3 regions of the Paenibacillus sp. P2(2022) genome follow, and region 3 is predicted to be linked to each of the others. Evidence: riboswitches for the same ligand, from Rfam matches in the RefSeq annotation. Region 3 holds a riboswitch; each other region holds the start of a gene.
The links. A riboswitch is a leader RNA that binds a small molecule or an ion and turns the genes downstream of it on or off. The one in region 3 is predicted to bind cyclic di-AMP.
Positions count from the first base shown of each region.

Region 1: linked by a shared signal. The riboswitch ahead of MMB75_RS25150 (C40 family peptidase) and the one ahead of MMB75_RS23095 (3D domain-containing protein) in region 3 are both predicted to bind cyclic di-AMP.
Region 2: linked by a shared signal. The riboswitch ahead of MMB75_RS05980 (3D domain-containing protein) and the one ahead of MMB75_RS23095 (3D domain-containing protein) in region 3 are both predicted to bind cyclic di-AMP.

Region 1 covers NZ_JAKWFI010000017.1:16,124-19,404, forward strand. The annotation lists gene MMB75_RS25140 (4a-hydroxytetrahydrobiopterin dehydratase) at 1-55, shown strand, start outside; gene MMB75_RS25145 (GNAT family N-acetyltransferase) at 134-640, opposite strand; gene MMB75_RS25150 (C40 family peptidase) at 943-1,443, opposite strand; cyclic di-AMP (ydaO/yuaA leader) riboswitch at 1,449-1,586, opposite strand; gene MMB75_RS25155 (hypothetical protein) at 1,863-2,690, opposite strand; gene MMB75_RS25160 (M1 family metallopeptidase) at 2,702-3,281, opposite strand, start outside.
Region 2 covers NZ_JAKWFI010000001.1:1,314,007-1,317,287, forward strand. The annotation lists gene MMB75_RS05970 (ABC transporter substrate-binding protein/permease) at 1-406, shown strand, start outside; gene MMB75_RS05975 (amino acid ABC transporter ATP-binding protein) at 393-1,115, shown strand; cyclic di-AMP (ydaO/yuaA leader) riboswitch at 1,359-1,528, shown strand; gene MMB75_RS05980 (3D domain-containing protein) at 1,535-2,203, shown strand; gene MMB75_RS05985 (polysaccharide deacetylase family protein) at 2,403-3,209, opposite strand.
Region 3 covers NZ_JAKWFI010000011.1:11,744-15,024, reverse strand. The annotation lists gene rnmV (ribonuclease M5) at 1-88, opposite strand, end outside; gene MMB75_RS23095 (3D domain-containing protein) at 236-1,384, opposite strand; cyclic di-AMP (ydaO/yuaA leader) riboswitch at 1,656-1,935, opposite strand; gene MMB75_RS23090 (TatD family hydrolase) at 2,136-2,906, opposite strand; gene MMB75_RS23085 (HD domain-containing protein) at 2,949-3,281, opposite strand, start outside.

The DNA.
Region 1 (3,281 bases), on a different contig from region 3:
TAAGGAAGCCCAACAATATAATGAAGCTTTCGAAAAAATGCGCAGCAGTCATTGAGTTTGTAATGATCTGTCGTATATATGAAGAGCGCCTTCGCTATACAACATCGCGGTTGTATAGTGAAGGCGCTCTTATTTATAGAACCCGATTCTGTTGTTCAGGACGATATACCATACAATGGAACGGTTTTCTGCCATCTGGAGTCTGGCGTTCATAGGTATCCGTCAGCTCAAATCCAGCTGCCTTGTAGGCTCGGATAGCCCGCTGATTCCAAGTGAGAACCTCTAGGTCAATTTCATTCTGCGGATGCCGCCGTCTGGCTTCCTCGGCAATGGCCCGGACAAAATCGGAGCCTGTGCCATGTCCGCATCTTTCGGGATGCATTCCAAGACCCAGCCGGGTCACACCGACCATAGGGAAATATTGAGCAAATCCCGTCAGCTCATTCTCTTCGTCCAGGACCGCAACATATTGCTCTTGGCGAAGCGTGGGACTTCCAAATTCGACTTCAAGTGCCTTCATTTGTTCCCAGGGAAGCCAGCCGTATATGTTGTAGGGGGGATCATAGCGCCACTCACAGATTTCAGCCGCTTGATGCTCGTCCATCGGTACGATCCGGTAGTTGGATATTGAGGCCGGCACTTTTCCATTCCTCCTTATGCAGGTACTTCAATCATTAACCACAGATTGTAGACAAGTTGTAGGAGAATGGCAAGCGTGTTTATTTCGTACCTAAGTCGGGTATACATTCAATAAGAAGGATTTACTGCTCATATGCTCCCCCAGCGGTGACGGTAAAACCGACGATGTTCGCTAAAATTGAAACCTTTTGAGGTGTCAGTTCGTCAGTAATGATAATCATTGCGATGTAGTGGACATAAAAAACCGCAATTCGATTCCGGCCAGAATCAAATTGCGGCTAGGGTTAGCTTGCTGTGCGGTAGTTATTCTACGTTGTCGTCATCAGGAATATCTGAAGCTACAGAATGGTAAGCGTCTGTGCTCATAATTCTTTTTGCACCGACATAACGGTTAGCGTAATAATTTTCGTTCAGTGAGCTAACTACTACACCACGTGAAGTCGAGGAGTGGGCGAATTTCCCTTCACCTACGAAGATACCTACATGGGAAACGCCTCTTCCTGTGGTGTTGAAGAACACCAGGTCGCCTGGTCTCATTTCATCGCGGGATACAGAAGAACCCATTTTGAATTGTGATCCAGATTGATGCGGCAGTTTAATTCCCAGTTTGTTGAATACATACATTGTGAAGCCGGAGCAATCGAATCCCTCGAGTGTAGTGCCTCCGCTTCTGTAGTTCGTTCCTTTGGCATCTTGGATGACCTGGTCCATCTTAGAGTCTGCAAATGCACTGCTGCCACCGAATGTAAAAGATGTAAAGGCAATGGCGAGACCCATGGCTGCGATCGTTAGCTTCTTCTTCAAAAAAAATATACCCCTTCCAATGCCTGCGAGGTTAGCTTAAGGATTCGGTAGAAGGTTCCCCTATGACCACTCTGTTGCGAGATCAATTCACCCAAACTGGTTCCCCCGCTTCCTAGGTGCCAGGAATTAGGCTTAACTTAAGATGTGCACCTTGGAGAGCAGTATTCACGACAACGATGTTTTTAAGATAAAGGTTACAATAAAGATTACAAAGTTGTTACTATCAGTTCACTGCGATTATTGTAACAAAGACAGCAGGCTTTGGCAAATGTTTCATCGCAAAAAGTTACAAAAAAAATCTGTCCCTAACGCTCTAGGAACAGATTCTGTTAACAGTATTCAGTTATGTGCCGTTTGCACGGGAAAGAAAAAAGTTTTTTCGACAGCTGAAAATGCAGGAGAGAGGATATTGTGAGGGGTTAGCCTCTGCTGGAGATATCGATGTGCCATAGCCGATACTGTGAACTGATATGCCACAGCCTGACCAGACTGGTAACAAAATGATACGATTGCTGGAGAATCAGTGCCAACATACCCGTCCAAATCATCGCCACGGTGCCAAATAGACCGAAAACTAGCAACACACAAGTACCGAGCAACAGGGATACACCAACAGCCGGAAGAAGCTGGCGAAAGAAGGCGAGCAGGGAGGATAGTATGGTGTGACCACTGACAGTGCCCAACTGCATATACAGGATGCACTGCCGAATGACCCAACCGTAAGCTATCCACCCCATGGCATAGGGCAACAAATGTAGCAGGTAAGAGGAAGATTGCAACGTTCCTACTACAATAGGATAGAGTCTCGGTACCACCCAAAAGGCGGGAAGCAGCAGCAAACCCAACTCGATGATGTAATACAATAGCGATGACATACCGTGGCGTTTCATCCCCTTGAAGAAGGACAGGCTTTGCGGTTCAGACGCATCGGTATGCAGGCTTTGATATATGCCAGCTCTAATGAAGGGAGTGATTAGTATGCGCAATACGGTCGCCCCTAGTAATATCCACAAGTACATATGTACTTCCCGGCTGTCCATCAAGGCGATCTGGCCCTCCATCCAAAACAAGGTCTTTCCCAGTTCGTTTTGGCTCTGATCAGGATAACGTAGCAGCAGCGGGATAACGGCAGACTGTACCAGCCTATAGAGAAATACTCCCCACAGCAGACGATACAGAAATAAAATGATAACGATATAAAAGCGTATGCGTACCAGCGCCCAGCCTTCTTTTATAACAGTCCGCATCTATAGACACCTCACCATGACAGACTTCCAAGCAGTGTCTCCAACAGCTTGGTTACACTTACACTCCAACGGGTTTGTTGTTTTTCATCCAATTCAGCCTTCAGGCTATTATTAATATGCTTGTTCTCCAGTGCAATAGTGTATAGAGGATCTACAGTCACATAGGACACGGGGGAAGCGCTTTTGAGTCGGAAAGTTGTACTTTTGCCCGCACCATCCCATGCCTTGAATATCGTTGTGCCATCCTTGAAGGTAAATTGAACAGGGATTTTGGGATAATCTGCTCCTTTTTTGCTGAGCGTCACGACTGCTTCGTATCCATTCTCCAGCTTGTGGTTCATGATGCGATCGACTGAAAAATCCGCCATCTGGCCGTCATATACATATTGTTCAAAATAGTGGCTCCATGATCGTCCGGTCACTCTCTCCACGACATGTTGAAAATCCTGTGAGGTCGGATGCTTGAATCGATAAGTCTGGACGTAGGTCCGCATAATCCGGTCCATTTTTTTCATACCCACCTGACGCTCAATACCTCGTAGTACTAATTTACCTCGTGAATAGGCATTTTGCGCATACTCAGCCGCCGAT
Region 2 (3,281 bases), on a different contig from region 3:
GCCACTCCAGTCCGGTATAATTACGTTGTCTCTGAATAGTTCGGCATATTTGGCTGAAATTTTCCGTGCTGGTATTCAGGCCGTAGACCGTGGACAGATGGAAGCTGCCCGCTCGCTCGGGATGGGACGAGGCAAAGCGATGCGTCACGTTATTTTACCGCAAGCATTTAAATCTATATTGCCTGCTATTGGTAATGAGTTCATTACGATCATTAAAGAATCTTCTATTATTTCGACCATTGGGATGGTGGACATTATGTATCAAGCCCAGGTCATTAAGAATATTACCTACGAAGGCTTAAGTCCGTTCGTAATCGCAGCCGCTATTTATTTTGTAATGACATTTAGCTTATCTAAGCTGTTGGGTTTATGGGAAAGGAAGTTGAGAGCCAGTGATCACCGTTAAACAACTGCGTAAATCATTCGGTAAGAATGAAATTTTAAAAGGCATTGATATAGATATCGCCAAAGGTGAAGTAGTCGTCATTATCGGCCCGAGTGGTTCGGGGAAAAGTACGTTTTTGCGTTGTATGAATCTGTTGGAACAGCCAACAGAAGGGGAAATCTTGTTTGAGGGTGAGCCGATTACGGCCCGTGGTCATAATATTAATGCGACTCGAGAGAAGATGGGGATGGTTTTCCAACATTTTAATCTGTTTCCGCATAAAACAATACTGCAGAATCTGACGCTTGCACCAACGAAGGTGAAGAAGCAATCGGGGAAAGAAGCGGAGAAAATTGCGTTGGAGCTCCTGCGGACCGTGGGTCTTGAGGATAAGAAGAATACCTACCCGAACCAGTTATCTGGCGGTCAAAAGCAACGTATAGCGATAGCACGTGCTCTCGCCATGCAGCCGCACGTAATGCTGTTTGATGAACCTACCTCTGCCCTGGACCCTGAAATGGTTGGAGAGGTTCTGGATGTGATGAAGAAGCTCGCTGAAGGCGGCATGACGATGGTGATCGTGACGCATGAAATGGGCTTTGCTCGTGAGGTAGGAGACCGAATCATCTTTATGGACAACGGTCAAATTATAGAGCAAGGTACGCCGGAGCAAGTTTTCGGAACTCCAAGCCATGATCGTACCCGTGATTTTCTGGCTAAAGTGCTGTAAGAAAATGCTTTTATGAATTATTGACAAAGCCCTCTCGTGATGATATTTCACGGAGGGCTTTTCTCCTTTTGTCACCATATCTCCATATTTTCGTAACAAAAAACCGATTTTTGATGACAAAATTGTAATGGATATAGTATGATGTTCAAGGTTCCCAACATTTTCATGCAGATAAGGTTACAAAATTGTGATATTATGCAGTAAGCCAAAACTTACCGGGGCAGCAGCAATGATAACAATTACTCAGGTGCTGGGCTCAAACCATGGGAAGTGCGGGGGACGTAACAACGGCAATTATTCCAATGCGTCATATAGATGTTGTGGAATATGCCTAGGGGTGAATTGCACAAGCATAGGGCTTCTCCTGAGTCCGAATCCGACAGCTAACTTCGCAGGCATAACAGAGGAGGTACATATCTTTGAAACACTTAAAACATATTGGAAAAACCATGAAATTTGCGGTGCTTGCCGCAGCGATTGCAGGATTGGCACAGACAGCAGGAGTAGCAAATGCTGCTTCGCTTCATACTGCCAAAGAAGGCGATACTTTCTTTTTGCTTGCTCAACGTTATGGGGTATCGGTAGATGACTTGACGAAGGCTAACCCGGATATTGCGTCCAACAACATATATGCAGGTCTACAAATTAAAGTGCCAGACGAAAAAAGTGTGAAGACGGCTTCGGATTCGAAACCACAGCTTCTTACGGAGAAAGCACCAGCGAATGAGAGGCCAACAATTGAAGCATGGGGCAAAACATTCAATTACAGTAAAGTTGTTGATGTTAAAGCAACAGCATATTCAGCCGCAGCTGATGAAAATGGCAAATGGGGTGCAGTCGATTACTACGGTAATCCGCTTAAACTGGGTACAATTGCAGTAGACCCGAAAGTCATTCCTATGGGAACAAAGGTGCTAGTTACAGGCTATTCCCATCCCGGCTTGCCAGACCATTCTTTTGTAGCCGTTGCCCGTGATCAGGGCAGCGCTATTACCGGAAAGCGGATTGATATCTTTATCCCTGGCAACAAATCATTCGTGAACGACTTCGGCTTCCAAAATGTGAAACTGTACGTTATTGATAAATAGCATTGTGCATATATTTGATTTCATTAAACATAATATATATTATGTAAACTTAATATTATAGCACACAACATATAACTGGGACGACTTCTTATCAGTACGGTCGTTTATCGCTAAAAAAGGCTGTCTTACAAGCAGAAGCATTCTGCTCGTCAAGGCAGCCTTTTTACGTTGTTGGTATATACGAGGCTTAGACATACTGTTATTTTCGTTCCGATGTGTGAAGTAGCCGGGGGACTGTGACAAACTTGTAGCCCTTAGCTTTTAAAGAGTGGATTAGACCCGGCAAAGCTTGGACAGTACCTTGCAAGTTGGAACTTTGACCTCCACCTGCATGCATTAAAATAATGGAGCCAGGTCTGGTAGCCGGGATCACGTTACGCTGAATCTGTGTTTTGCTTAATCCCTTCCAGTCTAGAGAGTCCACATTCCAATTGACGATCATGTACCCATGACGACGCGCCCACTGAATTTGAGGCTCCGTGATTTCACCATAGGGTGGTCGTATTAATCTGGGCTGAAAACCTGCGCTGGCTTCTAAAATGCGTTCTGTTTTTGTAATCTGGTGGCGAAAGCGTTCTGGTGTGGCCTTCCTGAAATCCGGATGAGTATAGGAATGGTTTCCTATAGCATGACCCTCGCGGATGATGCGGCGTATGATCCCCGGATGCTTTTCCGCACGATGGCCGACGATAAAAAACGTAGCTTTGATACCGTTTGCGTGTAATACGTCCAAAACCTGCGGCGTATACCTTGAATCGGGCACATCATCAAAGGTTAAGGCAATTTGGCGGGTGTGCGGGCCGCACATTTTAAAAATGTCCGCATGCTTTTTTCGTAGCATCGCTAATGTTGGAGTAGCTCGATCTTTACTTTGATATACCGAAGTAGCGACAGTAGCTTCCTTGGGATGGGGCGTTCCGATGTTGGGAGGCGTGTCAGCGTGAACGGGAAAACTTGAAAATGCTAGTAACAGTGCTAAACATGGCAACACTCCCCTGTACCGCATTTGTATTCCCCCTTTCCGTGCAGTGGTACCTAGTGGTGCTCTCAGCTATTATGTACCTGTCCTATTAAAATT
Region 3 (3,281 bases):
CGCCAGTTTCTATCGTATCTGCTTCGACAGCACGGCGAATGGCTACCGTATCATCCCGGCCTTCCACCACGATCACTTCCTTGATCATCTTCGTTTCCCCTCCACTGCTACACAGCAACATATATTTATCTTTCCCTGCTTTTGAAAACAAAATAAGAAGAGGGTATCCTCTTCTTAGCATGGCATAACTATGTTGTTAATACTATCGCATTGTCCTCAACATACACAACCTGTTTTAGTTGATTTCCGGCTTTACAGGTCCGATAACATATACGGTTTTACCGTGCTTACGACCAAATTGGTTGGCCCGGCTTAAACTCTCATAATACACATCGATTTTGTGGCCTTTAATCGCGCCACCGGTATCCTCCGCACGGCGGAAGCCCACCCCTTCAATATACACCCACCACCCGATTGGGATTACACTCGGATCGACAGCGATGGTGCGTCCTTCCGTGACACGCGTGCCGGAGGCGGTACGTGTACCGATACCTGGCTCCTGTGCGGAATACGCCGTCATGGAGACATTTTGTAAAACTTTTCTATAATTAAAATTAATACCTGCTTTACGGACAGCACTGCCCGAACTAACCTTTGTAGCCTTAACCGCATCTTTAGGGCCGATGGAAGCAGCTAGAACGACCGGTTTCTTCTTCGTTCCTACCGCAATTACCTTATCCACACGATTCTGTGCGACTTCCTTGTTGACCAGCTGTTTGGATACCAATTTTCCATCATGGTATACCTTTTGAACATGCTGGACTACCACACCCGATTTGCCACTTTGAATGACTCGATTATCGCCTTTATAGAGACTTGGATCTGCCGTTTTGATGACCTGATAAGGCACTTGTTTTTTCTGTTCGACCTGCTGTTTCTTCACACGGACGATTTTTATGTCCATGTTAGCTGAAACAGAGGCATCCAACGCAGGGTAAACTTTATCCGTTGATGATAATTTATAGCCCGAAGTGCGAATGGCACCCTCTACTGTATTTTCTGTTGTGTACAGCTTTTTCGTCTTATTGCCTGAGGATACTTTAACCTGATTGGCACGTTTAATGACTACGCGATCCCCATCCTGTACTGCCCCATTTAGCGGCATGGAAATTGTATCATGCGGCTGAAGTGAAATAGAATGCTCATTGAGCAAATCTTGGAGCTTGGATTCCCGGGTTTCTACCGCAGATGCCTTACCATCGATGACAAAAAAGACTTGTTTTTTAGATTGCGTGTACATCAGAATTGAAATCATAATCGTTAGTGCGATTAGAAAAATAGCAACCAAAGCAGCCTGGCGCACATTCTCTTGCTTCCAACGTAATACGTAAGACATGCTGGATGAGCGTGACTCATGGGTCTCCTCTTTTCGGAAAATGCCCATTTCCTCCGTCCTCCTTACATAGCCCGCCGTCTGGAGTAAGACATAGTTGATCGTTGACGTGACTATAACAGATTTTCTACAAGACAAGCCCGTACTGCGACTGTCCTGCACCATGTACCCGTCTTCGCGGCATGCTGTCCTCCCCTGTTTAACCACAGTATGATGACAGATTTTCTTTTATTCACAACAAAAAAAGCCAAAGAAAGAGACTAGAGAGCTCTTTCGTGGCTTCCGACATGTGTGAATATGCGGGAAAACTCATGCACGAGATGGCTTCTCTCTTGTTACGCTTACGGGGTTAGCTGTCGGGTTCGGACGTAGAGAGTCGCCCTAGCTTAGGTCAACCGCTCATGGCGGTCGCCTTCACATTCACCCCGAAGACCCAGAAAGAAATCGAAATACGGCTTCTCTACCTGTTCATCCCATTCGGGAAATGAATTTCGGTTGAGCCGGCTGCTGAAGAGACATTCTCTCTTGCACATACGCCGGACGTACTGTAAGCCATATCGGTTCCCCCGTTCCCTGCAAAAGGGACTCAGCGAGACTGGTTCATGAAATGATTTGTTGATGTTTACACTCAACAACAATTCACTGAAAAGATGATATCCTGTTTCCATGCATGTTGTAAAGCAGGTTTCAAGTACATTTTTTAAAATATTCGGTTAAAAAATTGTAATATTCTTGAGTTTCCTGCAACAAAATCATAATTAGCTCCGTCTATCTCTTTATTTTGATTGATTTCTTCGCTTTTTCACTGAATGTCAAATCGTTCCAAAGCATTTTGGGTCGTAATGGATACCAATTCCTCCACCGTAATTCCCTTAATTTGGGCGGCTGCCTCTGCCACCAATCTCACATGGGCCGACTCATTTCGCTTCCCGCGAAACGGATGAGGCGTCAAGTATGGTGCGTCCGTTTCAATCAGCAGACGATCCAGCGGAACCTGGGCCAGTACCTCTTTTGGCTGCTTGGCATTTTTGAACGTTATGGGCCCGCCAAAGGAAAGGTGAAAGCCCATATCCAGCACCATTTTAGCGGTCTCCCAGCTCCCAGAAAAGGAGTGCATGACTCCGCCAATCTCGCTCGCCTTTTCCTCACGTAAAATTCTCACAATATCTTCATGCGCATCCCGGTTATGGATAACAATTGGCATGTTGAGCTCACGTGCCAGACCAATTTGGTTTCGAAGCACCCGCTGCTGTACATCCTTTGGTGATGTATCCCAATAGTAATCCAGACCGATCTCTCCGATCGCTACAACCTTTTTATGACTGCATAACGATGCAATCCATTCTAAATCCCCCTCCTGCATTGTAATAGCATCCTGCGGATGCCATCCAACGGCCGCATAAATAAAATCATACGTCTCAGCCAGCTTCATGGTGGATGGAATGGTCTCACGATTAAATCCGATATTGATCATCCGTGTTACTCCTGATTCGACAGCACGTGCTATAACTTCTTCACGGTCTTCGTCAAATTGTGGGGCATCCAGGTGAGTATGAGTGTCGAATAAATCCAAGGTTTTCATCTCCTTTTTTTACTTACATTTCTATATATTTGTCTATTGTTTGACAAAATAATTCCTTATTTCGGCAGGAAGCCTGTCTTTTACCCCGTTCAATTTATTTTGGGGAAAATACATGTGATATTTTCCTCGGTGAATGCCACTTATTGAGCGCACAATTTCTGAAACTTCGGATATTTCCCGCACCTCGCCCTGACGTCCAAGCAGTAAAATCTGGTTGTCCGTTGAGCCGCCCTGCCGAAACACATCATAAGGAAGATCTGTTGGAAAATCAATTTCAAGATCATATTCAGGATGCAATCCAGCCTCTTTCAAAGCCTCTCGAATATGGTCAACGGTATCTGTATCCATATTTTCAATCTCTACATA